One region of the Streptomyces sp. NPDC026659 genome, then DNA from elsewhere that is predicted to be linked to it. Evidence: riboswitches for the same ligand, from Rfam matches in the RefSeq annotation. Region 1 holds a riboswitch; each other region holds the start of a gene.

Evidence for each region. A riboswitch is a leader RNA that binds a small molecule or an ion and turns the genes downstream of it on or off. The one in region 1 is predicted to bind thiamine pyrophosphate.
Region 2: it holds a riboswitch for thiamine pyrophosphate, as region 1 does, so the genes downstream of both, thiO (glycine oxidase ThiO) here and thiC (phosphomethylpyrimidine synthase ThiC) in region 1, are expected to answer to the same signal.
Region 3: it holds a riboswitch for thiamine pyrophosphate, as region 1 does, so the genes downstream of both, AB0E91_RS26260 (thiamine ABC transporter substrate-binding protein) here and thiC (phosphomethylpyrimidine synthase ThiC) in region 1, are expected to answer to the same signal.

Annotation. Positions count from the first base shown of each region.
Region 1 is NZ_JBEZXY010000003.1:190,235-200,209, reverse strand. It holds gene AB0E91_RS09795 (IclR family transcriptional regulator C-terminal domain-containing protein) at 111-896, shown strand; gene AB0E91_RS09790 (SsgA family sporulation/cell division regulator) at 995-1,432, shown strand; gene AB0E91_RS09785 (YibE/F family protein) at 1,575-3,056, opposite strand; TPP riboswitch at 3,128-3,300, shown strand; gene thiC (phosphomethylpyrimidine synthase ThiC) at 3,293-5,089, shown strand; gene AB0E91_RS09775 (hypothetical protein) at 5,120-5,983, opposite strand; gene AB0E91_RS09770 (metallophosphoesterase) at 6,167-7,231, opposite strand; gene AB0E91_RS09765 (LacI family DNA-binding transcriptional regulator) at 7,466-8,578, opposite strand; gene hisC (histidinol-phosphate transaminase) at 8,986-9,975, shown strand, end outside.
Region 2 is NZ_JBEZXY010000007.1:124,926-134,900, forward strand. It holds gene AB0E91_RS18975 (NAD(P)/FAD-dependent oxidoreductase) at 1-543, shown strand, start outside; gene AB0E91_RS18980 (hypothetical protein) at 557-1,522, opposite strand; gene metF (methylenetetrahydrofolate reductase [NAD(P)H]) at 1,579-2,502, opposite strand; gene thiE (thiamine phosphate synthase) at 2,614-3,261, opposite strand; gene AB0E91_RS18995 (Rv2175c family DNA-binding protein) at 3,360-3,725, opposite strand; gene AB0E91_RS19000 (FAD-dependent oxidoreductase) at 3,869-5,101, opposite strand; gene AB0E91_RS19005 (hypothetical protein) at 5,111-5,515, opposite strand; TPP riboswitch at 5,607-5,718, shown strand; gene thiO (glycine oxidase ThiO) at 5,728-6,951, shown strand; gene thiS (sulfur carrier protein ThiS) at 6,948-7,148, shown strand; gene AB0E91_RS19020 (thiazole synthase) at 7,154-7,951, shown strand; gene pknB (Stk1 family PASTA domain-containing Ser/Thr kinase) at 8,037-9,968, shown strand.
Region 3 is NZ_JBEZXY010000011.1:192,429-202,403, forward strand. It holds gene AB0E91_RS26225 (phosphatidate cytidylyltransferase) at 1-845, shown strand, start outside; gene AB0E91_RS26230 (PE-PGRS family protein) at 967-2,973, shown strand; gene AB0E91_RS26235 (hypothetical protein) at 2,998-3,738, opposite strand; partial or broken gene AB0E91_RS26240 (XRE family transcriptional regulator) at 3,820-3,970, shown strand; gene AB0E91_RS26245 (NUDIX domain-containing protein) at 3,973-4,443, shown strand; gene AB0E91_RS26250 (hypothetical protein) at 4,626-5,114, shown strand; gene rlmN (23S rRNA (adenine(2503)-C(2))-methyltransferase RlmN) at 5,444-6,550, shown strand; TPP riboswitch at 6,609-6,716, shown strand; gene AB0E91_RS26260 (thiamine ABC transporter substrate-binding protein) at 6,799-7,890, shown strand; gene AB0E91_RS26265 (iron ABC transporter permease) at 7,947-9,548, shown strand; gene AB0E91_RS26270 (ABC transporter ATP-binding protein) at 9,548-9,975, shown strand, end outside.

The DNA.
Region 1 (9,975 bases):
ACGGGCCGCCCCCATCCTCGCGCTTCGGGAGTCACCCCTTGGCCACGGTCGACACCGCCCCGGCAGGACCCCACGCACCGCCCGCATCGCGCCGCTCCTGCGCTCCCCCGATGCAGCGGCCGAACGGCCCGGCAGCCCGGGACAAGCACTCCGCGACCCTCATCGGGTCCGTCCAGCGCGCGATGCGGCTGCTGGAGACCGTCGCGGCCCACGAGTACGGCGCCCCGGCCAAGCAACTCGCCCGCGAGACCGGCATCGCCCTGCCCACGGCGTACCACCTGCTGCGAACCCTCGTCCACGAGGGCTATCTGCGCCGGGAGAAGGGCCTGTTCTTCCTCGGGGAGGCCGCCGACAGGCTGAGCGCCAATGCCGCCGAGCAGAAACGTCGCAGCACTGTGGCGGGCACCCTCGAGCAATGGCGCGATTCCATCGGTGTGCCGGTGTACTACGCGATGTACCGGGACGGCGAGATCGAGGTGCAGTGCGTCGCCGAGTCGCGGGAGGCACCGGCGGTCGAGGAGTGGGCCGACTTCCGCGAGACGGCGCACGCGCACGCGATCGGACAGTGCCTGCTCTCGCAGCTGGACGAGGAGTCCCGCCGCGACCACCTGGCCCGCTACCCGGTGCGGTCGATCACGCCCTACACCGTGCGGGACAACGGCGCCCTGCTGCGGCGGCTGGCCCGGGTCGAACGCATGGAACCGGTGGTGGAGCGTCAGGAATACGCCCTGGGGGCGGTTTGCGCGGCGATTCCCCTCACGATGGGCACCACGGCGGCTACGATCGCGATCTCACTGCCCGCCCACCAGGCCGACCGGCTGATGCCCGCGACACAGCGGCTGCAGGCCGAGATCGGACGTCATCTCGGGGCGTTCGCGCTTTCTATCAGCATCTGAAAACTCACTCCTTGTGATCTGTTGTGTACTTTCAGCTAGATTTGGGCATGGTCCGGGGATTAATCCCAGCCAGTCGATGTCATACGACGGGGTAGGCGATGCGCGAGTCCGTACAGGCAGAGGTCATGATGAGCTTTCTCGTCTCGGAGGAGCTCTCCTTCCGCATTCCGGTGGAGTTGCGCTACGAGACGAGCGATCCCTACGCGGTGCGGCTCACCTTCCATCTGCCCGGCGATGCCCCGGTGACCTGGGCCTTCGGGCGCGAGCTGATGATTGACGGGGTCGGCCGGCCGTGCGGTGAGGGAGACGTGCACATCGCGCCCGTCGACTCCGAGGTGCTGGGCGAGGTGCTGATCCGGCTTCAGGTCGGCAGTGACCAGGCACTGTTCCGCTCCTCCGCGCCGCCGCTCGTGGCCTTCCTGGACCGTACGGACAAGCTGGTCCCGCTCGGTCAGGAGGGAGCGCTGGCCGATTTCGACGCCCACCTCGACGAGGCGTTGGACCGCATCCTGGCCGAGGAGCAGAGCGCCGGCTGAAACCACGGGGGGCGGTGGGCCGTTCGCACACAAAGGGCCGCACGAACCTTGCAGAAACGCTTCTGCGGGGCTCGTGCGGCCCTTTGCCGGTTCCCCGGCGTCCATCCCCCGATGACCGTCCCCCAGTGCGTGACCCGCTCTCTCACCGCCTCCGGCGCCGCCCTCGCCCGCCGCGTGCCGCTGCCGCCACGGCCGCCGGGGCAGGGTTGCCCGGTTCGGGCCGGTCGGCCGAGACCACCAGGGCGGCGAGGGCCGTGGTGACCGGCACCGAGGCGACCAGGCCGATGGAGCCGACCAGCGTGCGCACGATCTCCTCCGCCACCAGTTCGCTGGTGGCCACGGTGCTCACGCTGCTCTGCGCGATCGAGAACAGCAGCAGCAGGGGGAGCGCGGCGCCCGCGTAGGCGAGGACGAGGGTGTTGACCACGGAGGCGATGTGGTCGCGGCCGATGCGGATGCCCGCCCGGTACAGCCCCCGCCAGCCCATCGAGGGGTTGGCCTCGTGCAGCTCCCAGACGGCCGAGGTCTGGGTCACCGTCACGTCGTCCAGCACACCGAGCGAACCGATGATGACGCCGGCCAGCAGAAGGCCGCTCATGTCGATCGAGGGGTAGAGCCCGTGGATCAGCCCCGTGCTGTCGTCCGTGTTGCCGGTGAGCGCGGCCCAGCCGATGAACTGCGAGCCGAGGAAGCCGATCAGCATCAGCGAGACGAGCGTGCCGAGCACCGCGACCGATGTCCGGGCGGACAGCCCATGGCACATGTAGAGCGCGATCAGCATGATCGCGCTCGATCCGACCACGGCCACCAGCAGGGGATTCGACCCCTGGAGTATCGCGGGGAGGATGAACATGGTCAGCACCAGGAAGCTGACGGCCAGCGCGACCAGCGCCATGACGCCGCGCAGCCGGCCCACCACCACGACGGCGACCGCGAAGATCCCGGCGAGCAGCGCCATGGGGAACTGCCGGTTCACGTCGGTGACCGCGTACTGCAGATCCTTGGGTGCCGAGGGCTCGTAGGCGACCACGACCTGCTCGCCCTGGTGCAACTGCCGTGTCTGGTCGGGCTGGACGATCTCGGTGAAGGTGCGGCCCCGGTCCTTCCCGGTGTCGACCCGGACCGTCGCCTTCTTGCAGTCCCGCTTCCCCTCCTGGGCCGCCGAGCCCGCTCCGGAGGAGGCGTTGTCGCCGAGGGACGAACCGCCCGAGGCGTTCACGGACTTGCAGCTCACCGACAGGACCCGGGTGACCGTGGCCTGCTGGGTCTGGCGGTCGAAGCCGACCCCGGAGCGCTCGTGCGGCGGGGCGCCGCCGGGCCAGAGCACCACGAGTCCGACCACGACGGCGGCCGTGAACGGGATGAGGATCGCCGCGATGACCTTGCGCAGATGCCGGGACACCGGGGCCGCGGGGCCATGGCTGTGCGAGTGGCCGTGACCGTGATGGCCGTGACCGTGGTCCGGTTCCTGGCCGTCGCCGGAGCCGGAGTGGTGCCCGTGCGCGTCTCCGGGGCCACCGCCGGAGCCCTGTCCGCCCCCTCGGCCGGGGCCGTCGCCCTGTCCGGGGCCGTGCCGATGGGGCGGCCCGGGCGGTGGGTAGGGAGGCTGATGTGTCGTGGTCACCGTCCGATCATTGCAAGAACGACCGAGGCCCACTGTCCTTCACGTCACAAGGGGCGCTAGCGTGGAGGCACCTTTGCACACGCGGGAGCTCGGAGCACCGGGCTGAGAGGGCGCTGACCTCCGTCTTCGCGATGTTTCACGTGGAACGTGGTTCCACCGGACCATCTGCGGACGGAAATCGCTGCGTCGACCGCCGAACCTGTTACCGGGTAATGCCGGCGTAGGGAGTAGGTCTCATGACCAACAAGGACGCACGCACGCCTGCCTCCACGCAGAACGCGACGAACGGGTCGCCGGACGCGGAGGCCGGGAAGTCCAACGGCTGGCACAAGGCGTACATCGCGGGCTCGCGCCCCGATGTGCATGTGCCGGTCCGTCAGGTGCACCTGACCAACGGGCGGTCGGTCACGCTCTACGACACGTCGGGTCCGTACACCGACCCCGCCGTCCCCACCGATGTCCGACGGGGTCTGACCCCGCTGCGGGAGAACTGGATCGTCGCCCGGGGCGACACCGAGGAGTACGCCGGTCGTCCCGTCCGGCCCGAGGACGACGGAATCAAGCACACCTCGCCGCGCGGCGGGCTGCGGAACCTGGACGCGGTCTTCCCCGGACGCCCGCGGCTGCCGCGCCGGAGCCGTGACGGTGGCGCGGTCACCCAGCTCGCGTACGCGGTGCGGGGCGAGATCACGCCCGAGATGGAGTTCGTGGCCCTCCGCGAGAACGTTTCTCCGGAGGTGGTCCGCGAGGAGATCGCCGCCGGTCGCGCGGTGCTGCCGGCCAACGTCAACCACCCCGAGATCGAGCCGATGATCATCGGCAAGCGGTTCCTGGTGAAGGTCAACGCCAACATCGGCAACTCCGCCGTCACGTCCTCCATCGAGGAGGAGGTGGAGAAGATGACCTGGGCGACCCGCTGGGGCGCCGACACGGTCATGGATCTCTCCACCGGCCGCAACATCCACACCACGCGCGAGTGGGTGCTGCGCAACTCCCCCGTGCCGATCGGCACGGTGCCGCTCTACCAGGCCCTGGAGAAGGTGGACGGCAGGGCCGAGGAACTGACCTGGGAGATCTACAAGGACACCGTGATCGAGCAGGCCGAGCAGGGTGTGGACTACATGACGGTCCACGCGGGCGTGCGGCTGCCGTACGTCCCGCTGACGGCGAACCGCAAGACCGGCATCGTCTCGCGCGGCGGCTCGATCATGGCGGCCTGGTGCCTGGCGCACCACAAGGAGTCGTTCCTGTACGAGAACTTCGAGGAGCTCTGCGAGATCCTCGCCGCCTACGACGTCACCTACTCGCTGGGCGACGGTCTGCGGCCCGGTTCCATCGCGGACGCCAACGACGAGGCGCAGTTCGCGGAATTGCGCACGCTCGGGGAACTCAACCGCATCGCCAGGCGTTTCCACGTACAGACGATGATCGAGGGCCCCGGTCACGTCCCGATGCACAAGATCAAAGAGAACATCGACCTTCAGCAGGAGATCTGCGATGAAGCCCCGTTCTATACGCTCGGCCCGCTGACCACCGACATCGCCCCGGCGTACGACCACATCACCTCCGGTATCGGCGCGGCGATGATCGCCTGGTGGGGGACGGCGATGCTCTGCTACGTCACGCCCAAGGAGCACCTGGGCCTGCCCAACCGGGACGACGTGAAGACCGGCGTCATCACCTACAAGATCGCCGCCCACGCGGCGGACCTCGCCAAGGGGCATCCCGGCGCGCAGGAGTGGGACGACGCGCTGTCCGACGCCCGCTTCGAGTTCCGGTGGGAGGACCAGTTCAACCTCGCCCTGGACCCGGACACGGCACGGGAGTTCCACGACGAGACGCTGCCCGCCGAGCCCGCCAAGACGGCTCACTTCTGCTCCATGTGCGGGCCGAAGTTCTGCAGCATGAAGATCTCGCAGGACATCCGGCGCGAACACGGCGGCAGCAAGGCCGAGATCGAGGAGGGCATGGCGCGCAAGGCCGAGGAGTTCGCGGCCACGGGCAACCGGGTCTATCTGCCCATCGCCGAGTGACAGCCGGGTGACGCCGGGGACGGCCGGCGTCTACTCCGGCTGATGCTCGGGTCCGCCGAAGTCGGGGCTCGTGTAGTCCGGGCTGGAGAAGCGCGGCCGGTCGGAGACCGGTCCGTCGTGCGGGCTGCTGAAGCCGGGGCGGTCGTAGCCCAGGCGCGGCATCCTTCCGGTCGGGGCGGCGGGCTGGGCCGGGTACGGGGTCACCGCGCCCGGCCGGTCCAGGGCCTCCCTGAGGAAGGGCAGGATGCCGCGCTCCAGCAGGGCGTCCCGCCAGGCGGCTCTGGCCTCGGCCACCGCCCGGTCGGCCTCGTCGTAGGCACCCGCCTCGGCGGTCGCCTTGTTGCGCAGGGCGGTGAGCAGCAGCCCCACGGCGGCGACCAGGATCGCGGCGGCGGTCACGGCGCCGAAGACCCAGCCCGCCGCTATCAGGGTCCGGGCGAAGGCCTGACCGGGGACCAGCACCTTCAGGAGGTAACCGACGAGCAGGAATATGGCGGCCGCGGTCCCGGCGAGGACGGGTGCGAGCACGGCTATCACCGCGATCGCGCCCGCACCGGCGGTCTCGGCTGCCTCCCCGAGCGTCGTCGCGGCGAGGCCCAGCGTGCCCGGGCCCGGGTCGGCGGAACCGGCCTCGGCCTGGGATTCGGGGGACGGCGCCGGGTGGCGCAGTTCCTCGCGGACCTTCACGTAGTGCTGGTACTCGGTGGCCGCGGCGGCCGTGATGAGCACGATGGCGCCCAGCGCCATGGTGCGCAGTTGTTCGGGGTTGAGCCGCTGACCCATGGCGGACAGTTCCGGGCGTTGTGGCGCGGAGCGCAGCGCCTCATCGAGGAGCCGCTCGAATTCCTGGCGGTCCTCGTTCAGCAGGTGCTGCGGAACGCTGTTCATGTGCATCCCCCGATGCTCCGTAGGGCTGGGGGCTCGCATGGCGGCGAGCCGTCGGGCAGAAACGGAGGGGAGCCTGCTACGGATAAACCGATGGTAGAGCCGTCAAGGCTCAAGGTGACAGGGGGTTGTCGGAAATTGAGGCCCGGTCCGGTGTCCGGCCGACCCGGACCGGTTTAGTCGGCCCAACCCTCAGGCGTCCAGGGGGAGTTGCCGGACCAGCAGCTTTCCGGCCATGGTCACGCCGCCGTCCATGGCGATGGCGAGTCCCTCGGCGTAGACGTGCGGTCCCTCGACGTGCGGGCGGCTGTCCTCCTCGTCCTCCTCGGAGCCGACATGGCCGAGCAGATAAGGAATGGGGCTGTGGCCGTGAACGACCCGGGTGCCGCCGTACGTATCGAGAAGGGAGCGCACGGCGTCCGCGCCGCCCTCGTCGCGGAACGAGAAGCGCTTGGTGAACTTGCGGAACAGGTCCCAGACCTCGTCCACGCTGTTGCGCGTCAGGGTCTCGCGGACCGTGTCGTTGACGGCCTCGATCGAGTCGCCGTAGTCGAGATAGGCGGTGGTGTCCGAGTGGAGCAGCAGATAGCCGTCGGCCGACTCGACGGCGTCGAGGCGTGCCATCCACTGGAGATGGTGGTCCTGGAGGCGGTCCATGTCGGTCTTCTGGCCGCCGTTGAGCAGCCAGGCGGCCTGGAAGGTGGCCGTGCCCGCGCTGGAGTGGACCGGGGTGTCGCCGAACCGCTTGGCGCCCAGGAGCAGCAGTTCGTGGTTGCCCATGAGGGCCTTGCAGTAGCCGCCGGCGGCGGCCGCCTCGGCGGACAGCCGCATCACCAGGTCGATCACGCCGATGCCGTCCGGACCCCGGTCGGTGAAGTCGCCGAGGAACCAGAGCCGGGCGGTGCCCGCGCACCACTGGCCCGCGTCGTCGATCAGTCCCTGCTCGCGCAGGGCGGCGAGCAGCTCGTCCAGATAGCCGTGGACGTCGCCGACGACGTACAGCGGGCCGGGGCCCGCGTTCTCCCGGGGCGCGTGCGCGGCGTCCGGGTCGACGGGGAGCTGGATGGTGTCGCCGCGCTGGATGACGGGCAGGTCGCGCTGGGTGGGCGTGTAGCCGTCGGGGAAGTCCTCGTCGGCCGGGACCACGTTGCCGGGATGCGGATACGGACCGGTCTCATGGACGTACGCGGGCACCCGGAAGTCGCGCACCGTCTCCGTGCGCTCCACCTCGGTCCCCTGACCGGCCCCCTGAGTCATCAGACCCCTCCACCATCGCGCCGCAGCTGCACCGCTTCGGACTGCCTGGTCGCAGCGGCCCGCGGTGTCGTGGGCCCATCATAGGAATGAGCGTCGCGCCATGTGACGACCCAGGGGTGGTGAATCCGAACAAGACGCCAGTTCATCGTGGCTTTCACGCCGATTGGGCATGAGTTCGACCGGTTGTCGGCGTGGGCCCGCCGGGCGGGTCGGCCGGGCCACGCCGAGGACCGGCTACCCCTTCTCCGGCGTTCGGGGCGGGCTCACCGTCGTCCGCGGGGGGCGCCGCTGCGACGAGGTGCGCACGATCAGTTCCGTCGGTATGACCTGTTCGACCGGGTGGTCGGAGTCGACTCCCTCGATGGCGTCGATGAGGAGCTGGACCACGGCCGTGCCGATGCGGCGGGGCTTGAGGGAGAGGGTGGTGATGGGCGGCTCGGTGGTCGCGTACACCGTGGACTCGCTGCAGCACACCAGCAGCAGGTCGTCGGGGACGCGCAGGCCGTAGCGGCGGGCGGCGGCCAGGAGGTCGGTGCCGTTGGGGTCGAAGAGGCCGTAGACGGCGTCCGGCCGGTCGGGGCGGGCGAGGAGCCGGTCGGCGGCGACGGCGCCCGCGCACGGGTCGTGTGCCGGGTACGCCTCGTACACCGGGTCCTGGCCGACGCGCTCGCACCAGCGCAGATAGGCGGTGGTCGACAGATGGGTGTACGTGTCCGTCGTGGTGCCGGTGAGCAGGCCGATCCGGCGGGCGCCCGCGGCGGCGAGATGGTCGAGGATGCCGAGGACGGCGGCCTCGTGGTCGTTGTCGACCCAGGCGGTGACGGGGAGCGATCCCGCCGGGCGGCCGTCGGAGACGACCGGTAAGCCCTGCCGGACCAGTTCGCTGACGACCGGGTCCTGGTCGGAGGGGTCGATGACGACCGTGCCGTCGAGGGCCACGTTGGACCACACGTCGTGGCGCGAGGTGGCCGGGAGGATGACGAGCGCGTAGCCACGGGCGAGCGCGGCGGAGGTGGCCGCCCGGGCCATCTCGGCGAAGTACGCGAACTCGGTGAAGGTGAAAGGTTCATCCCCGTACGTGGTCACGGTCAGGCCGATGAGGCCGGACTTGCCCGTACGGAGGGTGCGGGCGGCGGCCGACGGGCGATAGCCCAGCCGGTCGGCCACCTCGCGGACATGGCGCCGGGTGGCATCCGGGAGCCGACCCTTGCCGTTGAGGGCGTCGGAGACGGTCGTGATGGAGACCCCGGCGGCGGCGGCCACGTCTCTGATGCCCGCCCGGCTCGGTCGGCTGCCTCGTCGTGAGGTTTCCGCGCGGCTCACCTGGTGCTTCCCTGCTGCTGTCATGGCGTGCCGATAGTAGGGCTCAGGCGGTGGGGTAGTGCGGACGCATATGCACGCGTTGACAGGCACGTTTCTGCATGGTCGTCAGTACATAACTGCATAGGAAAACAAGGTAGTTGATCGATTCGATGGCGAGACGTGACTTATCCACGCGTGTGGACCTGCCGACTGCCCGATGTTTCGAAGAGGTCTCAACTCACCTGCACGAGGGATGCGCGCCACGGCGCGAGCCACCGGCGCACGGCCAGACGTACGGTGCGCCCCCCAGGGAGAGCCCCGGTCCGGACGCCCCGCGCGGCCGACGGAGCCCGCGTCGCGAAGGTACGCAACCGCGCCGAATCCTCTTAAGGTGAGGAGTATTGGAAGCCGGCGGCATCGACGGTCCGCCGGTGGTCGCGAGGAGGACTGCGGTGAGCGAGACGAGCCCCAAGCTGCGCGCCGAGCTGGAGGGTATCCCCACCTACAAGCCGGGCAGGCCCGCCGCGGTCGGCGGTCAGGCCGCCTACAAGCTCTCCTCCAACGAGAACCCCTATCCCCCGCTGCCCGGCGTCATGGAGCGGGTCACCGCCGCCGTCGCCGAGTTCAACCGCTACCCGGACATGGCCTGCACCGCGCTCATGAGCGAGCTGGCCGAGCGCTTCGGTGTCCCGGTGTCCCACATCGCCACGGGCACCGGCTCGGTGGGCGTGGCCCAGCAGTTGGTCCAGGCGACCAGCGGGCCCGGCGACGAGGTGATCTACGCCTGGCGCTCCTTCGAGGCGTACCCGATCATCACGCAGATCAGCGGTGCCCGGTCGGTCCGGGTGCCGCTGACGGACGGCGATGTGCACGACCTGGACGCGATGGCCGACGCGATCACCGACCGGACGCGGCTGATCTTCGTGTGCAACCCCAACAACCCGACCGGCACGGTGGTCCGGCGCGCCGAGCTGGAACGGTTCCTCGACCGGGTGCCCGCCAATGTGCTGGTGGTGCTGGACGAGGCGTACCGGGAGTTCATCCGCGACCCGGAGGTGCCCGACGGGGTCGAGCTGTACCGGGAGCGGCCGAACGTCTGCGTGCTGCGCACCTTCTCCAAGGCGTACGGCCTCGCCGGGCTGCGGGTCGGCTTCGCGATCGCCCACGAGCCGGTGGCGGCGGCGCTGCGCAAGACGGCGGTGCCGTTCGGGGTCAGCCAGATCGCGCAGGAGGCGGCGATCGCCTCGCTGCAGGCGGAGGACGAACTGCTGGGCCGGGTGGGCTCGCTGGTGTGCGAGCGCCAGCGCGTGTCGGAGGCGCTGCGCGCCCAGGGCTGGACCGTGCCGGAGAGCCAGGCGAACTTCGTGTGGCTGCGGCTGGGGGAGCGCACCGCGGAGTTCGCCGAGGCGTGCGAGCGGCACGGTGTGGTGGTCCGGCCGTTC
Region 2 (9,975 bases), on a different contig from region 1:
TTCACGGTGCTCCTCGCCCTGCGCGGCGCCCGGGAAGAGGGTGCCCCGCACCGCACGGTGGTGCACGCCCCGGACAGCCGGGCCGAGTGGGACTTCCTGGCCTCCCCGGGCGGCGACGCGCAGCCGCGACCGACGGTGACCGTCCACCGCCCCGGCGACCCCGCACTCCGGCCCGACGACGCCCACGAGTCGGCCGTCCTCTCCGCGACCGTCCCGGTGGACGGCGGCTGGGAGGACCCGGAGAAGGCCGCCCGCGCCACGGAATTGATGCTCGACGCCGCGAGCGCGGCCCTACCCGACCTGCGTGAACGCCTGCTCTGGCACGAGGTGTTGGCGCCGGGCCGGACCGGCGCCGTGCCCGCGCCCTCTCTCGCGGCGGGCAAGGGCCGCTTCCTGCACCCCGCCAACTCCACGCGGCTGCCCGGCCTTTACCGGGTCGGCGGCTGGGCCCACCCCGGCGGCGGGCTGCCGCACGCGGGCATGTCGGGCGCGCTGGTGGCCGGACTCGTCGTGGAGGGGCCGGAGTTCCGCGGCTCGAAGTGAGCCGCGGACGCGCTCAGTAGCGGTACTGCTCGTCGTACCCGGCGTTCGGCTGCTGCTGCGCCTGCCCCTGGTAGTACTGCTGCTGCTCCTGCGGGACTTCGCCGCCGTACGCCTCGTCGGTGCGCTGCTGCGGCACCCAGACTCCGCCGGCCGGGGTGTTGGCGTCGCCGTAACCGCCGGTGCCGTAGGCGGCGTCCTGGCCGTAGGTCTGCTGCGTCTGCTGGGCGTACTGCTGCTGGCCGTACCCGGAGGCGTCGTAGCCGCTGTAGTCCTGGGTCTGGGCGGCGGCGTACGGGTCCTGGTAGGTGCCGTAGCCCTGGGCGCCGGTGGTGGCGTCGTAGCCGTAGGACTGCTGCTGGGTCTGGTCGTAGCCCGAGTAGTCGTAGGCGTAGGCCTGTTCGGCGGTGGGCTGGGGCTGCTGCTGGGCGGCGGCCGGGGTCTGGTCGCCGTAGACGCCGTAGGAGCCGGTGTCGTCGGGCATCGGCTGGGGCTCGTAGACGGTGGTCGTCTCGGCGGCGCCGGGCTCGGGCGCGCGGACCGGGGTGAACACGTCGTCCCGGTCGTAGGCGTCGTCGTCGAAGTCGGCGCCCTCGCGGGCGTAGGCCGGGGGCTCGTAGGCGGCGGCCTCGGTGTCGCCCTCGGCGTCACCGGCTCCGAACACCGGGTCCTGGAACTCGCCCCGGCCGCCGCGGCGGCGCTTGGCGGGCGCCTCCTCGCCGTCGTCGGGACGCTTGACCGCCCAGCCCGCCGCGAAGCCCTTGCGGAAGGAGAGCGTGACGTAGGTCTGGCCGACCGCGAAGGCGATCGCGCCTATGCCGATGACGATCACGGACGGCAGCAGTACGCCGACCACGACGCCGAGGAATCCGGTGAACGCGAGCAGCCGCCAGCGCAGCCGCGCCTTGTACTGCAGCAGCACTTCGCCGAGCAACCACAGCGCGACGATGCCGAACGCGATGTAGAGGACCGTCCAGCCCATGTACGCCCCTCTCCCAGTGACCGTTACGCAGTGTGTCTTACGGCGGTGCGGCCGGTCTAGGCCCGCGGGGGGTGATGCAGGCCCAGGTTCTCGTAGATTTCCAGTGTCGCCGTGGAGTTGTTGAGCGTGATGAAGTGCAGTCCGGGCACTCCTTCTGCGAGCAGCCGCGCGCAGAACTCCGTGGCGAAGTCGATGCCAAGGGAGCGTACAGCCGCCGGGTCGTCCTTCGCCGCGAGGATCCTCTCTTTCAGCTCGGACGGGAAGACGGCGTTGCTGAGCTTCGGCAGCCGCTCCAGCATCCGCACGCTCGTGACCGGCAGGATCTCGGGGATCACGGGGGTCTCGCAACCCGCCGCCGCGACCCGGTCGCGCAGCCGGAGATACGACTCGGGCTGGAAGAACATCTGCGTGATCGCGTAGTCGGCGCCCGCGCGGCACTTGTCCACGAAGTGGGACACGTCGGTGTCCCAGTCGGTGGAGCGCGGGTGCATCTCGGGGAAGGCCGCGACGCCGACACAGAAGTCGCCCGACTCCTTGATGAGCTGGACGAGTTCGGCGGCGTAGGTCAGTCCCCGGGGATGCGCGACCCAGTCGCCCATGGGGTCGCCGGGCGGGTCGCCGCGCACGGCGAGCATGTTGCGGATGCCCGCGTCCGCGTACTGGCCGATGATGTTGCGCAGTTCGGCCACGGAGTGGTCCACGGCGGTGAGATGGGCGACCGGGGTGAGCGTCGTGTCCACGACGATCTGCTGGGTCTCCTTGACCGTGGTGGCCCGGGTGGAGCCGCCCGCGCCGTAGGTGACGGAGACGAAGTCGGGGGCCACCGCCTCGACCCGGCGCAGCGCGTTCCACAGGTTCCGCTCGCCGGTGGGGGTTTTCGGCGCGTAGAACTCGAAGGAGTACGCCGTCTTGCCGGTGGCGAGGATGTCCCGCACGGTCCGGGCGCGATCAGTCCTGGTGGACGCGGTTCCGAGGGCCATACCCGCAGGTTAGCCAGGGGCCGCCGGTCCCCCAACCGGGAACCGGCGATATGGCCGAATTGCCGGACGCTTGTCCATCCCTTGGACAGGCACGGCAGGATTCGGGGGCTGTCAGACCTCGCGCAGCCGCTTGGCGAACTCGGCGGCCGCCGCGCCCGGGTCGTCGGCCTCGGTGAGCGCGCGGACCACGACGGCCCGGCGGGCACCCGCGTCCAGCACCTGGTCGAGGTTGCCGAGGTCGATGCCGCCGATGGCGAACCAGGGGCGGTCGGTGCCGAGCCCGGCGGTGTACCGGACGAGGTCAAGGCCGGGCGCGGAGCGGCCCGGCTTGGTCGGGGTGGGCCAGCAGGGGCCGGTGCAGAAGTAGTCGACGCCCTCCTGGACGGCGGCTGCCGCGGCCTCGGCCTCGCTGTGGGTGGAGCGGCCGATCAGCACGTCGTCGCCGAGGATCGCGCGCGCGGCCGTCACCGGCAGGTCGCCCTGGCCGAGGTGGAGCACGTCGGCGCGGGCCGCGTGGGCCACGTCGGCGCGGTCGTTGACCGCGAGCAGCTTGCCGTGCCGGGCGCAGGCGTCGGCGAAGACCTCCAGGTGGGCCAGCTCCTCGGCGGCCTCCATGCCCTTGTCGCGCAGCTGCACGATGTCGACCCCGCCCGCGAGGACCGCGTCCAGGAACTCGGCGAGGTCGCCCTGCCGGGTGCGGGCGTCCGTGCAGAGGTAGAGCCGGGCGTCGGCGAGGCGGGTGCGGGCGGTGTCGGACATCTGGTGGTCCCCCGGAGTCGATCAGTGATACGGGCGCGTGGGTGCGGACGGCGTACGGGCATCGGCCGGTACGCCGTCCGTCGAGGCGGTGCGGTGGGTCAGACGGCGAGCGCCTGGGCCCGGCGCTTCACCTCCGTGCCGCGGTTCTCGCTCAGGGCCTGGGCGGGGGTGCCCGGCAGGGAGGGGTCGGGGGTGAACAGCCATTCGATCATTTCTTCGACCGTGAAGCCGTCGTCCCGCAGGAGCGTCAAGGTGCCGGTCAGGCCCTTGACGACCTTGTCCCCGTCGATGAAGGCGGCGGGGACGTGCAGCGCCCGGTTCTCACCACGGCGTACGGCGATGATCTGGCCTTCCTTGACCAGCTGCCGCACACGCGTCACCTCGACGCCGAGCTGTTCGGCGATGTCGGGGAGGGTGAGCCAGGCGGGGACGAGAGCATCGATCTTCGCTTCAATCTCGGTCACAGGACCAAGCCTGCCATCCTCTGCCGACGGGAGGAAACCAGGACGGTCCGCCCGGGTCGCCCCAAAGCCCGGCCGGGGCCACCCCGACCGCCCCTCCCCGGGCCGGGACCACCCCCGCCGGCGTCGGCTTCAGCGGGCCGGGACTACCCCGCCACCGCCTCCTTCAGCGGCCGCGCCGGGTCCGCCAGGACGCCCGCGTCGAGCGTGCGCCCCGACTCGATCAGCCGTCGCCCCTGGGCGAGATCGCGCGGCCGGCCGACGGCCAGCAGGGCGATCAGCCGGTCCTCGCGCAGCCAGCACAGCGTCCAGGCCGCGTCCCCCGGCTCACCGCGCCAGACCGTGCGGTCGGCGGCCGCGTGGTGGCCCGCGTACTGCACGAACCGGCCGAACTGCTCCGACCAGAAGTACGGCACCGGGTCGTAGGGCGCCGTCCCGGCCTCGAGGATGTCGGCGGCGACCGTGCGGGGGCCCTGGAGGGCGTTGTCCCAGTGGTGGACGAGCAGCCGCTCGCCGTAGCGGGCCGAGGGGAACGAGACGCAGTCGCCGACCGCGTACACGTCCTCGGCCGAGGTGCGCAGCCGGTCGTCGGCCAGGACCTCGCCGTACGTGCCCAGGTCGATGTCCGAACCGGCCAGCCACGCGGTGGCGGGACGGGCGCCGATGCCGACCACGACGGCCCCGGCGGGCAGCCGCGAGCCGTCGGAGAGCACCACCGCGCCGGGCTCGACGCGCTCCACGCGCGCGCCGGTGCGCAGCTCGACGCCCGCCGACGCGTACCAGTCGGCCATCGGGGCGGCGGCCTCCTCGGGCAGCGCCTCGGCGAGCGGGCGGTCGGCGGCCTCCACGACGGTGACCGCGCAGCCCGCCTCGCGGGCGGCGGTGGCGAACTCGGCGCCGATCCAGCCCGCGCCCACCACCACGACGTCGTGCCGCGCGGCGAGGACCGGGCGCAGCCGTTCGGCGTCGTCGAGGGTGCGCAGCAGATGCACGTCGGGCGCGTCGTCCGTGCCGGGCAGCCGGACCGGTTCGGCGCCGGTGGCGAGGACCAGCGCGTCGTACGGGACGGGGCCCGCGACGGTGTCCAGCTCGTGGTCGGCGGGGCGTACGCCGAGCGCCTCGACGCCGAGCCTGAGGTCGATGCCGAGCGAGGCGAAGTCCACGTCGAAGGCGGAGTCCTCGGCCTTGCCGAGGAGCAGGCCCTTGGACAGCGGCGGCCGGTCGTACGGTTTGTGCGGCTCGGCGCCGATCAGGGTGATGGTCCCGGCGAAGCCCTGCTCGCGCAGGGCGACCGCGGTCTGCACCCCGGCCATGCCCGCCCCGACGACGACCACGCGCCGCCCGTCCGCCGCGCTCTCCCGTGCTGTCTGCTCGCTCACCCGGCCACCTTAGACGGCGACCCCGACACCTGACGACCCGTCAGCCGGGGGAAGCCCCGGAGAGTCCCGGGCCCGGTCCGCGACCTCCTCGACGACGCTCGTCCCCGAGCCCGGCCGCGACTCCCACTCCCAGGTCTCCTCCAGGCGCACGCGCCCGTCCGCCAGCTCCACGACGCGGGACACACAGTGCCCGGAGGCGGTGGTGCCGTCCCGCCGGAGCTGCACGTACCGGAAGTCGAGCCGGTCACCGTCGCGAGTGCCGACCAGATGGCCGCGCACCACGTCGCCGCCCGCGTACTCGGCCCAGATCCCGCCGTCCCGCTCGTGGTACGTGAACCGGGTACGGGTGCCGACCTGTCCTGGCGACTGGTCCGCGACGGGGGCGAGGACGAGTCCGTCGAGGGAACGGGCCATGAGCGGGGCTCCTTTGTCGGGTTTTCGGCGAGACGCGTGCCGGTGACGCGCTTTCCCCCCGGCGTGCGCCGAGGGCTAGGGTGGCCACGGTAGAAGCACTCGCGGGAGCCCGGACGCACCGGGCTGAGAGGGAGGCTGGCGGCCTCCGACCGTACGAACCTGATCCGGGTCATGCCGGCGAAGGGAGGGGCTGGACGCCCATGCACGCACGTATGTCCGGAAAACCCGGTGCACACGGCCGCGGGAACCCCGGCGGGGCGGGCGCGAGCGACGTGCTCGTGGTCGGCGGCGGGATCATCGGCCTGGTCACGGCGTGGCGGGCCGCGCAGCGCGGGCTCGCCGTCACGGTGGTGGACCCCGAGCCCGGCGGCGGGGCCGCGCGGGTCGCGGCGGGGATGCTCGCCGCCGTCACGGAGCTGCACTACGGCGAGGAGGCGCTGCTCGCCCTCAACCTGGAGTCGGCCCGCCGCTACCCGGACTTCGCCGCCGAGCTGACGGAGGCGACCGGGCTCGGCCTCGGCTACCGCCGCTGCGGCACCCTCGCGGTCGCGCTGGACGCCGACGACCGCGCCCACCTGCGCGAACTGCATGCCCTCCAGCTCCGCTCGGGCCTGGAGTCGGAGTGGCTGACCGGGCGCGAGTGCCGCCGTCTGGAGCCGATGCTGGCGCCGGGCGTGCGCGGCGGGCTCCGCGTGGACGGGGACCACCAGATCGACCCGAGACGGCTCGCCACGGCCCTCGTGCTGGCCTGCGAGCGGGCCGGGGTGCTGTTCCACCGGACCTGGGCCGCGCGGCTCGACACGGCCGGTGGGCGCGCCGTCGGGGTCACCGGCGAGGACGGCGCCGTACTGCGCGCCCCCCGGGTGGTCCTCGCGGGCGGCAGCACGAGCGGACGGCTCACCGGGGTCCCCGAGGAGGTGCTGCCGCCGGTGCGTCCGGTCAAGGGCCAGGTGCTGCGGCTGACCGTGCCGCCCCGGTACGCGCCGTTCCTGAGCCGCACCGTGCGGGCCGTGGTGCGCGGCGGCCATGTGTATCTGGTGCCCCGCGAGAACGGCGAGCTGGTCGTCGGCGCCACCACCGAGGAGCAGGGCTGGGACACCACGGTCACGGCGGGCGGCGTGTACGAGCTGCTGCGCGACGCCCATGAGCTGGTGCCCGGGATCACCGAGCTGCCGCTCACCGAGACCGGCGCCGGACTGCGCCCCGGCTCCCCCGACAACGCCCCGCTGCTCGGCCCCTCCGGCCTGGAGGGGCTGCTCCTCGCCACCGGCCACCACCGCAACGGCGTGCTGCTCACGCCCGTCACCGGTGACGTCATGGCGGACCTGCTGACCGGGGCCGAGCCGCCGGAGGCCGCGCGCCCGTTCACCCCGGCCCGGTTCACCTCCGCCGCGTCCGCAGAGGCCGTACCCACCACCCTGGAGCACTCCGCATGAACATCTCCGTCAACGGGGAGCCCCGCGAGGTGGCCCCCGGCACCGCGCTCGACGTCCTGGTGCGGACCCTGACCCCGGCCCCCTCCGGAGTGGCCGCCGCCCTCAACGAGACCGTCGTCCCGCGCACCCGCTGGGCCGAGACCGGCCTGACCGAGGGCGACCGGGTCGAGGTGCTGACCGCCGTGCAGGGAGGCTGAAAAAAATGAGCGACGACCCCCTGGTCATCGGCGATCTGACCCTGAACTCCCGGCTGATCATGGGCACCGGCGGAGCCCCCAGCCTGGACGTCCTGGAGCGCGCCCTGACCGCCTCCGGCACCGAGCTGACCACGGTCGCGATGCGCCGCGTCGACCCGGGCACCCACGGCTCGGTCCTCTCCGTGCTGGAGAAGCTGAACGTACGCGTGCTGCCGAACACGGCGGGCTGCTACACCGCCGGAGAGGCCGTGCTCACCGCCCGCCTGGCCCGCGAGGCGCTCGGCACCGACCTGGTGAAGCTGGAGGTCATCGCGGACGAGCGGACCCTGCTGCCGGACCCGGTGGAGACCCTGGAGGCGGCCGAGACGCTGGTGGACGACGGCTTCACCGTCCTGCCGTACACCAACGACGACCCGGTGCTCGCCCGGAAGCTGGAGGACGTGGGCTGCGCGGCCGTCATGCCGCTGGGCTCGCCCATCGGCTCCGGGCTCGGCATCCGCAACCCGCACAACTTCCAGCTGATCGTCGAGCACGCGCGCGTGCCGGTGATCCTGGACGCGGGGGCGGGTACGGCCTCGGACGTGGCGCTGGCGATGGAGCTGGGGTGCGCGGGCGTGATGCTGGCCTCGGCCGTCACCCGGGCGCAGGAACCGGCGACCATGGCGGCCGCGATGCGGCACGCGGTGCTGGCCGGACGGCTCGCGCGGCTGGCGGGACGCATCCCGCGCAGGCACTTCGCCGAGGCGTCCTCGCCGGTCGAGGGGCGCGCGCACCTGGACCCCGAGCGCCCCGCGTTCGGCTGAGTGCCTCGTCACAGCTCTGCCGCAATCCGTCCCGGCGGCCTCTCCCGGGAGGGGAGTGCCGGTCGTCCCTCGTAGACTCCTTCGCGTGGATGCAACGCTTCAGGACCCCCTTGTCGGGCAGGTGCTCGACGGCCGCTATCGCGTCGACGCGCGGATCGCCGTCGGCGGGATGGCCACGGTCTACCGGGCCCTGGACACGCGCCTGGACCGGGTGCTCGCCGTCAAGGTGATGCACCCGGCGCTGGCCGCCGACGGGGCGTTCGTGGAGCGCTTCATCCGGGAGGCCAAGTCGGTCGCCCGGCTCTCCCACCCCAACGTGGTGCAGGTCTTCGACCAGGGCACCGACCGGTCGTACGTCTATCTGGCGATGGAGTACGTCGCCGGGTGCACCCTGCGGGACGTGCTGCGTGAGCGCGGGGCGCTGCGACCGCGGGCCGCCCTCGACATCCTGGAGCCGGTGCTCGCCGCGCTCGGCGCCGCGCACCGGGCCGGTTTCGTGCACCGGGACATGAAGCCCGAGAACGTGCTGATAGGGGACGACGGCCGGGTCAAGGTCGCCGACTTCGGCCTGGTGCGCTCGGTGGACACCGTGACCAGCACGACGGGCGCCGTGCTCGGCACCGTCTCGTATCTGGCCCCGGAGCAGATCGAGCGGGGCGCCGCCGATCCGCGCGTGGACGTGTACGCGTGCGGTGTCGTGCTCTACGAGATGCTGACCGGCACCAAGCCGCACTCCGGGGACTCCCCCGCCCAGGTGATCTACCAGCACCTGAACGAGGACGTGCCCCCGCCCTCGGCGCTGGTCCCCGGGCTCGCGCCCGAGCTGGACGCGCTGGTGGCCGTCGCGACCGCGCGCACGCCCGCCGGGCGCCCCGCCGACGCGGCCGCGCTGCTCGGCGAGGTGCTCCGGGTGCGCTCCGCGCTCACCGGGGAGCAGCTCGACACCGAGCCGCCGGGCGCGCTCACGGCCGGGCACGACAACGCCGAGGACCGTACGAGCGTGATCCCGCGCTCGCTGACCGTGCCCCGCCCGCTGCCGGTGAACGAGCCGGACGGCGGCCCGGGCGGCGGTGACGTGCAGTACACGGCCCGTCTCGGTGCCGACGCCCTGCCGCCCCGGCGCACTGCCGCCCGGCCCCGGCGCGGGGTGCTCGCGCTGGTCGCCGCCCTCGTGGTGCTGTTCGTCGGCGCGGGCGTCTGGTACGTCAACGCGGGCCAGTTCACCAAGGTCCCGTCGCTGCTGTCGCGCACCGAGGCGCAGGCCAAGAAGCGGATCGAGTCGGCCGGTCTGGATGTCGGCAAGGTCCGCCGCTCCTACAGCGACACCGTGGAGCGGGGCCAGGTCATCGGCTCCGACCCCTCCCCCGGCGCCCGTATCCGCGACCACGGCTCGGTGAGCCTGACGATCTCGCTGGGCCCGCAGACCGTGGCGGTGCCGGACCTTTCCGGCCGTACCCTGGCCCAGGCCCGCCAGCAGCTGAAGTCGTCCGGTCTGGAACCGGGCATGGTGACCCGGGAGTTCAGCGACGAGGTCGAGCGCGGCTCGGTGATCTCCACGACCCCGGGCGCGGGCATCGAGCGGCACGCGGGCTCCGCGATCGCGCTGGTCGTCAGCAAGGGCCGCCAGGTGGACATCCCGGACGTCACCGGCGAGAACCTGGACGACGCCACCCAGGATCTGACCGACTCGGGCCTGAAGGTGAAGGTCGCCCCCGAGCGGGTGTACTCGTCCGACTACGACAAGGACCAGGTGGTCTCCCAGACACCGGCCGAGGGCACCGCCGCCGAGGGCGACGCCGTGACGCTGACCCTGTCCAAGGGCCCCGAGATGGTTGAGGTCCCGGACGTGACCGGGCAGGACGTGGACAGCGCGAAGAAGACGCTGGAGGGGGCCGGGTTCCAGGTCGAGGAGGACCGGGGGCTGCTCGGTCTGTTCGGCGACAAGGTGCGCGAGCAGTCCGTGGACGGCGGCGACCGGGCGCCCAAGGGCTCGACGATCACCCTGACGATCCGCTGACCAGCGG
Region 3 (9,975 bases), on a different contig from region 1:
ACTCCCCGCAGCCGGCGCCCGCGCCGCAGAAGAAGAGCGCGGGCCGTGACCTGAGCGCGGCCATAGGGGTCGGCGTCGGGCTCGGCGCGGTGATCATCGCGTCCCTGTTCGTCGTCAAGGCCGTCTTCGTCGGCGTGGTCGCGGTCGCGGTGGTCGTCGGGCTCTGGGAGCTGACGAGCAGGCTCCGCGAGCGCAAGGAGATCAACGCGCCGCTCGTGCCGCTCGCGGTGGGCGGCGCGGCCATGGTCGTCGCCGGGTACGCGCGCGGTGCCGAGGGCGCCTGGGTCGCCATGGCGCTCACCGCGCTCGCGGTCCTGGTCTGGCGCATGACGCAGCCGCCGGAGAACTACCTCAAGGACGTCACGGCGGGTGTCTTCGCCGCGTTCTACGTGCCGTTCCTGGCCACGTTCGTCGCGATGCTGCTCACCGCCCACGACGGGGCCTGGCGGGTGCTGACCTTCCTGCTCCTGACGGTGGTCAGCGACACCGGCGCCTACGCGGTCGGCTGGCGCTTCGGCAAGAAGAAGCTCGCCCCGCGCATCAGCCCCGGCAAGACCCGCGAGGGCCTGGTCGGCGCGGTGCTGTTCGCCATGGTCGCGGGCGCGCTGTGCATGCAGTTCCTGATCGACGGCGGCGCCTGGTGGCAGGGCCTGGTGCTCGGCCTCGCGGTCGCCGTGAGCGCCACGCTGGGCGACCTCGGCGAGTCCATGATCAAGCGGGACCTCGGCATCAAGGACATGGGCACCCTGCTCCCCGGCCACGGGGGCATCATGGACCGCCTGGACTCCCTCCTGCCGACGGCTCCGGTGGTGTGGCTGCTGATGGTGGCGTTCGTGGGGTCCTGAACCCCGGCTTTCGGTCCTCGGGCCCCGTTCTGCTACGGCAGGGCGGGGCCCGACGGCGTTCATGGGGAGCGCCGCTGAAATCACCGGCGTCGCCGCCCCCGCATGGACGATGATGATCCACATGACGGGTGGGGATGACGAGCTGACCGCGCTGCTGCGTCGCGCGGGGCTGGAGATCGTCGGGCATGGACGGGTGCGCGAGGCGAGGCCGGTGTCGGCCGCCTGGCGGCCGGTGATCACGGGGAACAGGCGGCCCACGGCCGCCGTCCCGAGCGATTACCCCGACCTGGTGGTGGAGGTGAACCGGCAATGGCACCGGCTCGCGACCGAGCACGCGGTGGTCGACGCGAACGGCGAGTTCCTGATCAGCCTCGCCGGTCAGGACTGCACGTGCTGTGGACACTCCCGCTGGATGAGGGTGCGGTTGCCGGAGGGGGCGGACCTCGCCGGGGTGCTGGGTTCCGAGCCGGGCCGGCCCGAGTTCGTCGCCATGTCCGTGGACGAGGAGAGCGTCCTCGGGACCACCGTCGAGGGGGACGCGGTGTGGCTCGTCGCCGTCGACGGGTTCCCCGTCTGGCTGGAGGCGTCGGCGAAGGCGCGGGTCTCGGAAAGCGCCGAGGAGCGGGAGGCCGGCTGGGAAGCGGTGTCGCGGTGGACGACCGCCTCGCCGTGGCTGCGCCGGGAATGGCTCGACGGGCTGGCCAAGAACCCCGCCGCACCCGCTTCCGTACTGCGGCGACTGCTCGACGCCGGTCCCGACGAGCGGGTGCCCTATGCGCTGGTTCACCGGGAACTCCCGGACGAGGTCGTCGAAGCGTGGATCGCCCATCCCGAGTGGCGTGTCCGCGGCTTGCTGGCGGAGCGCTGGTCGCTGACCGCCGAGCAGCGCGCCCGGCTCTTCCTGGACTCCGACCCGCACCACAGGTGGCTCGTGCTGACGACTCTCGCGGACTACCGGGTGACGCTGACGGACGCCACCAACGACCAGCTCGCCGCCGATCCGAGTCCGCGTGTCCGCGCCGAGCTCTCCCGCCTGCCCGCCCTCCCGGCGCGTCATCTGGCCAAGCTGGCCGCCGACCCCGACACCGAAGTGCGCCGGGCCGCGGTCGCGCCTGCCTGGCCGCACCTGGACGCCACGGCACGCGAGGCCCTGCTGGCGGACCCGGACCTCGGGGTACGTCGGAGAGCCGTCTTCCGGCATCACCAGTCCACGCCCTTGTCGGAGGCCGACTTCGATCAGCTGCCCAGCGACGGGGACCGGGAACAGGCCGCGGAGACGTGCGTCCTGGACCGGAACCTGGCCGAAGCGCTGGCCCACGGCTCCGACAGCGGACTGCGCGGCGCACTGGCACGCAATCCGGGTCTCGCCCCCGACCTGGTGAAGCTCCTCGCCGAAGACGCGGACCCCGCCGTCCGGTGGCAGATATCCCTCCGCCCCGATCTCACCGAGGAGGAGCGCTCCCGCATACCGGTCGAGTTCGATCCCAAGGCGCGCTGCCGTGCGCTCGACTGGGTCCGGGATCTGCACGACGACGAGGCCGCCATGCGCCGCCTCGCCACCTCCGCGCACCCGCTGGTTCGCCGGAGCGTCGCGTGCGCGAAGACCCTGCCGACGGACGTGGCCGGACAGCTCGCGCGGGACGAGGACTTCGTCGTACGGCTGTTCCTCGCCGAGAACTGCGCCCAGGCCCCGGCCGAGGTACTGCTGGAGATGTGGGCGACCTGGAACGGCTACTCCTCCGCGCGCATGATCGAGCACCCCAACTTCCCCCGGCAGGACACCCTCCGGTACGCGGAGGACACCAACCCCTCCCTGCGGACGCTCGCCCTCTACGACCCGGACTCGACGGGGGAACTGGTGGAACGGCTCAGCCGGGACCCCGACAACGGAGTCCGCTGGCGTGCGCTCCGCGACGAGCGCCTCTCCTCCGCATCCGTCGTCCGCCTGCTCGACGACCCCCAGGAGTGGATCAGAAAGAGCGCGACAGCCGACCGGCGCGTGCCCGTACGCGTCCTGTCCCCCCTCCTCAAGGAGATCGACACGGCCGCCTCCGCCGCCGAGAACCCCGCGATCCCCGAGGCCGTGATGCACCACCTGCTCGACCTTGTCCACGGGGAGACGGAGTGAGCGCACGACGCCCCCGGAGGCCTGCTACCCGGCGCTGACCTGCGCGACGACGGAGAAGCGCTGCTCGCACTCCGGGCACGTTGCCTCGCCGAAGGCGTACGTCAGGGCACGCGCGACCTCCTTGTGGCCGTCGGTCGAGGCGAGGTCGTAGAGGCGCCGGCCGAGACCTTGCAGGGTGCGGGGATCGGCCGGATGGAGGGGGAAGGTCTCCAGGGGCTCGGCGCAGGCGTAGTCCTCGGTCGTACTGAACAGGCCCCGCTCTCCGAAGACCACCCACACCGTCGCGCACCCGTCGGGATCGGGGCACTCGAGCTCGTACTCCTCACCGACGACGCCACCGATCAAGTCCTCCGCCCAGTGGATGTCGCCTTCCAGGTTCAGGAGCGCCTCGACCAGATAGCAGTAGTCGTTGCGATCGCGGGTTACCTGCCGCCACCGGTTCGCGGCGTCCCGCATGCGTGCGACCTCCGGCGCGTACCGGTGCCGCAGATTCCGTGTCTCGTACCGCTGGTCGGCCTGGACGAGGAGCGCCCCGGCCAGCTGAAGGGCCGAGGCAGCCACGCCCGCGTCGTCGCCTTGCGCCATGTCGGCCAGCGTGGGCAGCACCAGCGGGTGGGCGACGTCCAGAGAGCCGTTGTGGTAGAGCTCCGTCCAGAGGTCGCTCCAGGCCTGGGCGCTCCCGCTCGTGGCGGCGTGTTCCAGCAACGCACTCAGGCGGTCGGGGGCGGGGTCTTCTGCGCGGGGAGCGGGGGAACTCGTCGTCATCTGCGGTATCCAAGCAGAGGGGGGTGCGGTGAGCGGCTTGAGCGGCTTCCGGGAGGGAACGAGTGGCTCTCAACGATCTGCTCGATCCAACGTGCGGATGACCAGGCGATGGTCAACGCCCATGCCTGGGGTGTGAACGCCTACGGTGCTCCCGTGTGGCGGTCTGTTCGACACCTACGCCAGCAGCTTCGACGCGGTGTGGGAAGCCGCGACGTCGTTACAAGAAAGGTGACCATGGCACGGACCGAGTACTACGACGACCCAGCGGCTCCGGAGCCGAACAGCCTGGTGGTCGCCGCGTCCGCCGTCGTGACCGACGACGAAGGGCGGGTGCTCCTTCAGCGCCGTCGGGACAACGACCTTTGGGCGCTACCTGGCGGCGGCATGGAAATGACCGAGTCGCTCCCAGGAACGGCCGTCCGCGAGATGAAAGAAGAAACCGGTCTGGACGTAGAGATCACCGGGCTCGTGGGTACGTACACCGACCCTCGCCACGTCATCGCCTACTCGGACGGTGAGGTGCGCAGACAGTTCAACGTCTGCTTCACCGCCCGTGTGATCGGGGGCCGGCTCGCCATCTCGGACGAGTCCACGGAGCTGCGGTTCGTTCAGCCGGAGGAGATCGATCAGCTGCCGATGCACCACACGCAGCAGCTCAGGATCCGCCACTTCCTGGAACACCGCGAGCGGCCCTACCTCGGCTGATCGAGACCTGCGCGACAAGCGCACGATGACCGCAACGTCCCCCATCAGGAGCGGACGGACGGGATGAGAGCGGGGGTGAGCGGTGGGTACGGGGATGGCCTCGGTACCTGATCTCGAAATTCGCGGGAACAGTGGTCGGGCCGTCTGCACAGCACGGCCGGTCAAACGTAGGGGTGGGGTGGATGAGCGCAAGCGTGGAGCGCGAGCGCTGGGAGCTGCGGGCCGAAGGCGACGTGGGGCCGCTGCGGTTCGGGATGTCTCCGGCAGAGGTCGCTGAGGCACTGGCGGTCTCCGAGCCGGAGGCACGGGTTGGCGGCCCGTACGGGCAGGAAGACTTCCCAGGCGGCGTGAAGGCGTTTTACGACGTGGGCAGGCTTGCGTGCATCGCGCTGGATGCACTCGCCGGTCCGCAGGTCTTCCTGGCAGGCTTCCCGCTGGCAGGGAGCGATCCGGCGCAGGGCCACCAGTTCCTCTTGGACCACGCCGCCGAGCACGGGAACTGGGTGCTTTACACCCCTGACGCATCGCTCTCCTTGACCGATCTCGGAATCCTCCTGCGTGAGCAGCGGGTCGGGGACGCGCTCCTGACACGCCCGCTCTTCGTGAAGGAGGAGTGGTTGGAGTCGGAGTACTACCGCGACCGCCTTCCGCTGGAAGGTGTCCCAGGCTGAGCGGGGGACGAAGAGTGGTCGTGCCCCATCCGTGCGGGAACGGGCGGGGACTCGCGGGGAAGCGGGGTACGCAGAGGTGCGCGCCGCCGGACCCTGCCGCACGATCCACATAGAGCCAGGGATCGGATAGAGCTACGGATCAGAAGGCGACAGGCGCCGGCCAGTGACGTGCCTCACCTGTGCTTCTGTCGTCGCGGTGGAAATGGCTCGCGGGAGGAGCCGGCGATCACGTGACCAGGCGCTGGCCCGGATCAGCTGGGCCACCAACGACAGTCGTAGTGGGCGACAGCCGCAGGCCACCCCAGTCGATCTGCGACACTGGAACCACCATGCCCAAGCCCGGAGAACTCACTTTCGTCGCGCCGCGCGGAGCCAAGAAGCCGCCGCGGCATCTTGCCGATCTCACGCCTGCCGAGCGCAAGGACGCTGTCGCGGAGGCCGGGGAGAAGCCGTTCCGCGCCAAGCAGCTGTCGCAGCACTACTTCTCCCGGTTCGCGCACGACCCCGAGGAGTGGACGGACATACCGGCCGGTTCCCGGGCCAAGCTCCAGGAGGCGCTGTTTCCGGAGCTGATGTCGGTGGTCAGGCATCTGGCCACGGACCAGGGGACCACCCGTAAGACCCTGTGGCGGCTGTTCGACGGCACGCTCGTGGAGTCGGTGCTGATGCGGTACCCGGACCGGGTGACCATGTGCATCAGCTCGCAGGCGGGGTGCGGGATGAACTGTCCGTTCTGCGCGACGGGGCAGGCGGGGCTCGACCGGAATCTGTCCACCGCCGAGATCGTGCACCAGATCGTGGACGGGATGCGGGCGCTCAGGGACGGGGAAGTGCCCGGTGGGCCCGCTCGGCTCTCCAACATCGTCTTCATGGGCATGGGTGAGCCGCTCGCCAACTACAAGCGGGTTGTCCAGGCCATCCGGGCGCTCACCGACCCCGCCCCTGATGGGCTCGGGCTGTCTCAGCGCGGCATCACCGTGTCGACGGTCGGCCTCGTCCCCGCCATCCACCGCTTCTCGGACGAGGGCCTCAAGTGCCGGCTCGCGATCTCCCTGCACGCCCCCGACGACGAGCTGCGCGACACCCTCGTCCCCGTGAACACGCGGTGGAAGGTGCGCGAGGTGCTGGACGCCGGGTTCGAGTACACGGAGAAGTCGGGCCGCCGGCTGTCCATCGAGTACGCGCTGATCCGGGACATCAACGACCAGGCGTGGCGTGGTGACCGGCTCGGCCGGCTGCTCAAGGGCAGGCCCGTGCACGTCAACCTGATCCCGCTGAACCCCACCCCCGGCTCCAAGTGGACCGCCTCCCGTCCCGAGGACGAGAAGGCGTTCGTGGAGGCCATCGCCGCGCACGGTGTGCCGGTGACCGTGCGGGACACCCGGGGCCAGGAGATCGACGGGGCGTGTGGTCAGCTCGCCGCCACCGAGCGGTAACCTGGGCCGGTCCACATAACGTAATACGGGTATAACTTCATACGCGTCATACATCTGCATATTCCGACAGGGGAGCGCCACAGCGCTGAGAGTGCGGCAATCGGGCCGCAGACCCTCTGAACCTCGCCCAGGTCATTCTGGGTAGGAAGTTCGGTCACCACTCAAGCTGTTGTGCCCTGCCCGGGCTCCGTCCGCGGAGACCGGGCAGGGCCGCGTCTCTTCCTGGCCAGAACCAGGAGGAACATCCAGTGCACACCAAGACCCTCGTGGCCGCGGCGGTCGGCCTCGGCCTGGTCACGCTGTCCGCGTGCGGCTCCACGCACGCCGGCACCGGCACCGGCACCGGGCACGCCGCCGACACCAAGACCGTGACCCTGGTCAGCCACGACTCGTGGGCCGCGTCCAAGAGCGTCATCCAGGACTTCGAGAAGCAGTCCGGCTACAAGGTCCGCGTCCTCAAGGACGGCGACGCCGGTCAGGCCGTCAACAAGGCGATCCTCACCAAGGACCACCCCCAGGGCGACGTCCTGTTCGGCGTCGACAACACCCTGCTCTCCCGCGCCCTCGACAACGGCCTCTTCCAGCCGTACACCGCGAAGGGCCTCGACCAGGTCGACGCCGCCTTCCAGCTGGACGGCGCCAAGCACCGCGTCACGCCCGTCGACTACGGCGACATCTGCGTGAACTACGACAAGGCGTACTTCACCCAGCACAAGCTCACGCCCCCGCAGACCTTCGCGGACCTCGCCGACCCGAAGTACAAGAACCTCCTGGTCACCGAGAACGCCTCCACCTCCTCGCCCGGCCTCGGCTTCCTGCTCGGCAGCGCCGCCCGGTACGGCGACAAGGGCTGGGAGGGCTACTGGAAGAAGCTCAAGGCCAACGGCGTGAAGGTCGTGGACGGCTGGGAGCAGGCCTACTACCAGGAGTTCTCCGGCTCCTCCGAGGGGAAGAAGGCGGGCGGCGACCGTCCGCTCGTCGTCTCCTACGCCTCCTCGCCGCCCGCCGAGGTCATCTACGCCACGAAGCGGCCCACGACCGCCCCGACCGGCGTCTCCGAGGGCACCTGCTTCCGCCAGACCGAGTTCGCCGGACTGCTCGGCCACGCGAAGAACCCCAAGGGCGGCAAGGCGTTCCTCGACTTCCTGCTGTCGAAGGAGTTCCAGCAGGACATGCCGCTGAACATGTTCGTGTACCCGGTGGTCAAGGGCACCAAGGTCCCCGCCGAGTTCACCGAGTACGGCCCCGCCGCCAAGGACCCGGAGACCATGGCGCCCGGCCGGATCGCCGCCAACCGCGACCAGTGGGTCAGCTCGTGGACGTCGCTCGTACTGAAGTAGCCGTGCGGCGGGCAGCCACGCGGCGCACCCGCGCGAACGCGGCCCGGCTCGGTCTCATGGCCGTGCCGGCCGCGTTCTTCGCGGTGTTCTTCGCGTGGCCCGTCGCCGCGATCGTGCTGCGCGGCCTGAGGGCGGACGGCACCTGGCACCTCGGCCGGATCGCGGACGTGCTCGTCCGCCCCGACATCCGCCATGTGCTGTGGTTCACCACCTGGCAGGCGCTCGCCTCCACCGCGCTCACCCTGCTCATCGCGCTGCCCGCCGCCTACGTCTTCGCCCGGCTCGACTTCCCCGGCAAACAGGTGCTGCGGGCCGTCATCACCGTGCCGTTCGTGCTCCCGACCGTGGTCGTCGGCACCGCCTTCCTGGCCCTCGTCGGCCACGGGGGACTGCTCGACGAGCTGTGGGGCGTACGCCTGGACACCACGGTCTGGGCGATCCTGCTCGCGCACGTCTTCTTCAACTACGCCGTGGTCGTCCGGACCGTCGGCGGCCTGTGGGCCCAGCTCGATCCGCGCCAGGAGGAGGCGGCCCGGATGCTCGGCGCGTCCCCGCTGCGCGCCTGGCGGCAGGTCACCCTGCCCGCGCTCGCGCCCGCCGTGGCCGCCGCCGCGCTGATGGTCTTCCTGTTCACCTTCACCTCCTTCGGCGTGGTGCAGATCCTCGGCGGGCCCACCTTCTCCACCCTGGAGGTGGAGATCTACCGGCAGACCTCCGAGGTCTTCGACCTCACCACCGCCGCCGTTCTCACCCTGCTCCAGTTCGCGGCGGTCGGCGCCATCCTCGCCGTGCACGCCTGGACCGTACGGCGGCGCGAGAGCACCCTGCGTCTGGTGGACGCCTCGGTCACCACCCGCCGCCCGCGCGGCGCCGGACAGCGGGCGCTGCTCGCCGGGGTCCTCGCCACCGTCGCCCTGCTCCTGGTCCTGCCGCTCGCCGTGCTCGTCCGCCGCTCCCTGGACGCGCCCGGCTTCGCCTACTACCGCGCGCTGACCGACGCCGACGGCGGTACGTTCCTGACGGCGCCGCTGAACGCGGTGTGGACCTCGCTGGAGTACGCGGTCGCCGCCACCGCCATCGCCCTGGCCGTCGGTGGACTTGCCGCGGCCGCGCTGGCCCGGCGGGACGCGGGACGGCTGGTGCGCGGGTTCGACGCGCTGCTGATGCTGCCGCTCGGCGTCTCCGCCGTGACCGTCGGCTTCGGCTTCCTGATCGCCCTGGACCGGCCGCCGCTGGACCTGCGCGAGTCGTGGATCCTCGTCCCGCTCGCCCAGGCCCTGGTCGGCGCCCCCTTCGTCGTACGGACCATGCTGCCCGTGCTGCGCGCGGTGGACGTACGACTGCGGGAGGCGGCCTCCGTGCTCGGGGCCTCGCCCTGGCGGGTGTGGCGGGAGGTCGATCTGCCGCTCGTGCGCCGGGCGTTGCTGGTCGCGGCCGGGTTCGCGTTCGCCGTGTCCCTGGGCGAGTTCGGGGCGACCGTCTTCATCGCGCGCCCCGACAATCCGACCCTGCCCGTCGCGGTGGCCCGGCTGCTGAGCCGCCCCGGGGAGCTGAACTACGGCCAGGCGATGGCCCTTTCCACGATTCTCATGGTTGTCTGCGCGGCTGCCCTGCTCCTCCTGGAGCGGGCCCGCGTGGACCGGACGGGGGAGTTCTGATGCTGCTGAGCCTTCGGGAGGCGACCGTACGCCTCGGCGGGCGGCCCGTGCTGGACGGCGTGGACCTCGACGTGGCCGAGCACGAGGTGGTGTGCGTGCTCGGACCGAGCGGCAGCGGCAAGTCCACCCTGCTCAGGACGGTCGCCGGACTCCAACCGCTCGACACCGGACGGGTGTTGCTCGACGGCCGCGACCAGGCGGACGTGCCCGCGCACCGGCGGGGTGTGGGGCTGATGTTCCAGGACCACCAGCTCTTCCCGCAGCGGGACGTGGGCGGCAACGTCGCCTTCGGACCTCGTATGCACGGGGCCTCCAAGTCCGAACGGGACGCTGAGGTACGCGAGTTGCTGGAGCTGGTCGGGCTGCCCGGCGCCGAACGGCGGGCGGTGGCCGGGCTGTCCGGCGGCGAGCAACAGCGGGTCGCGCT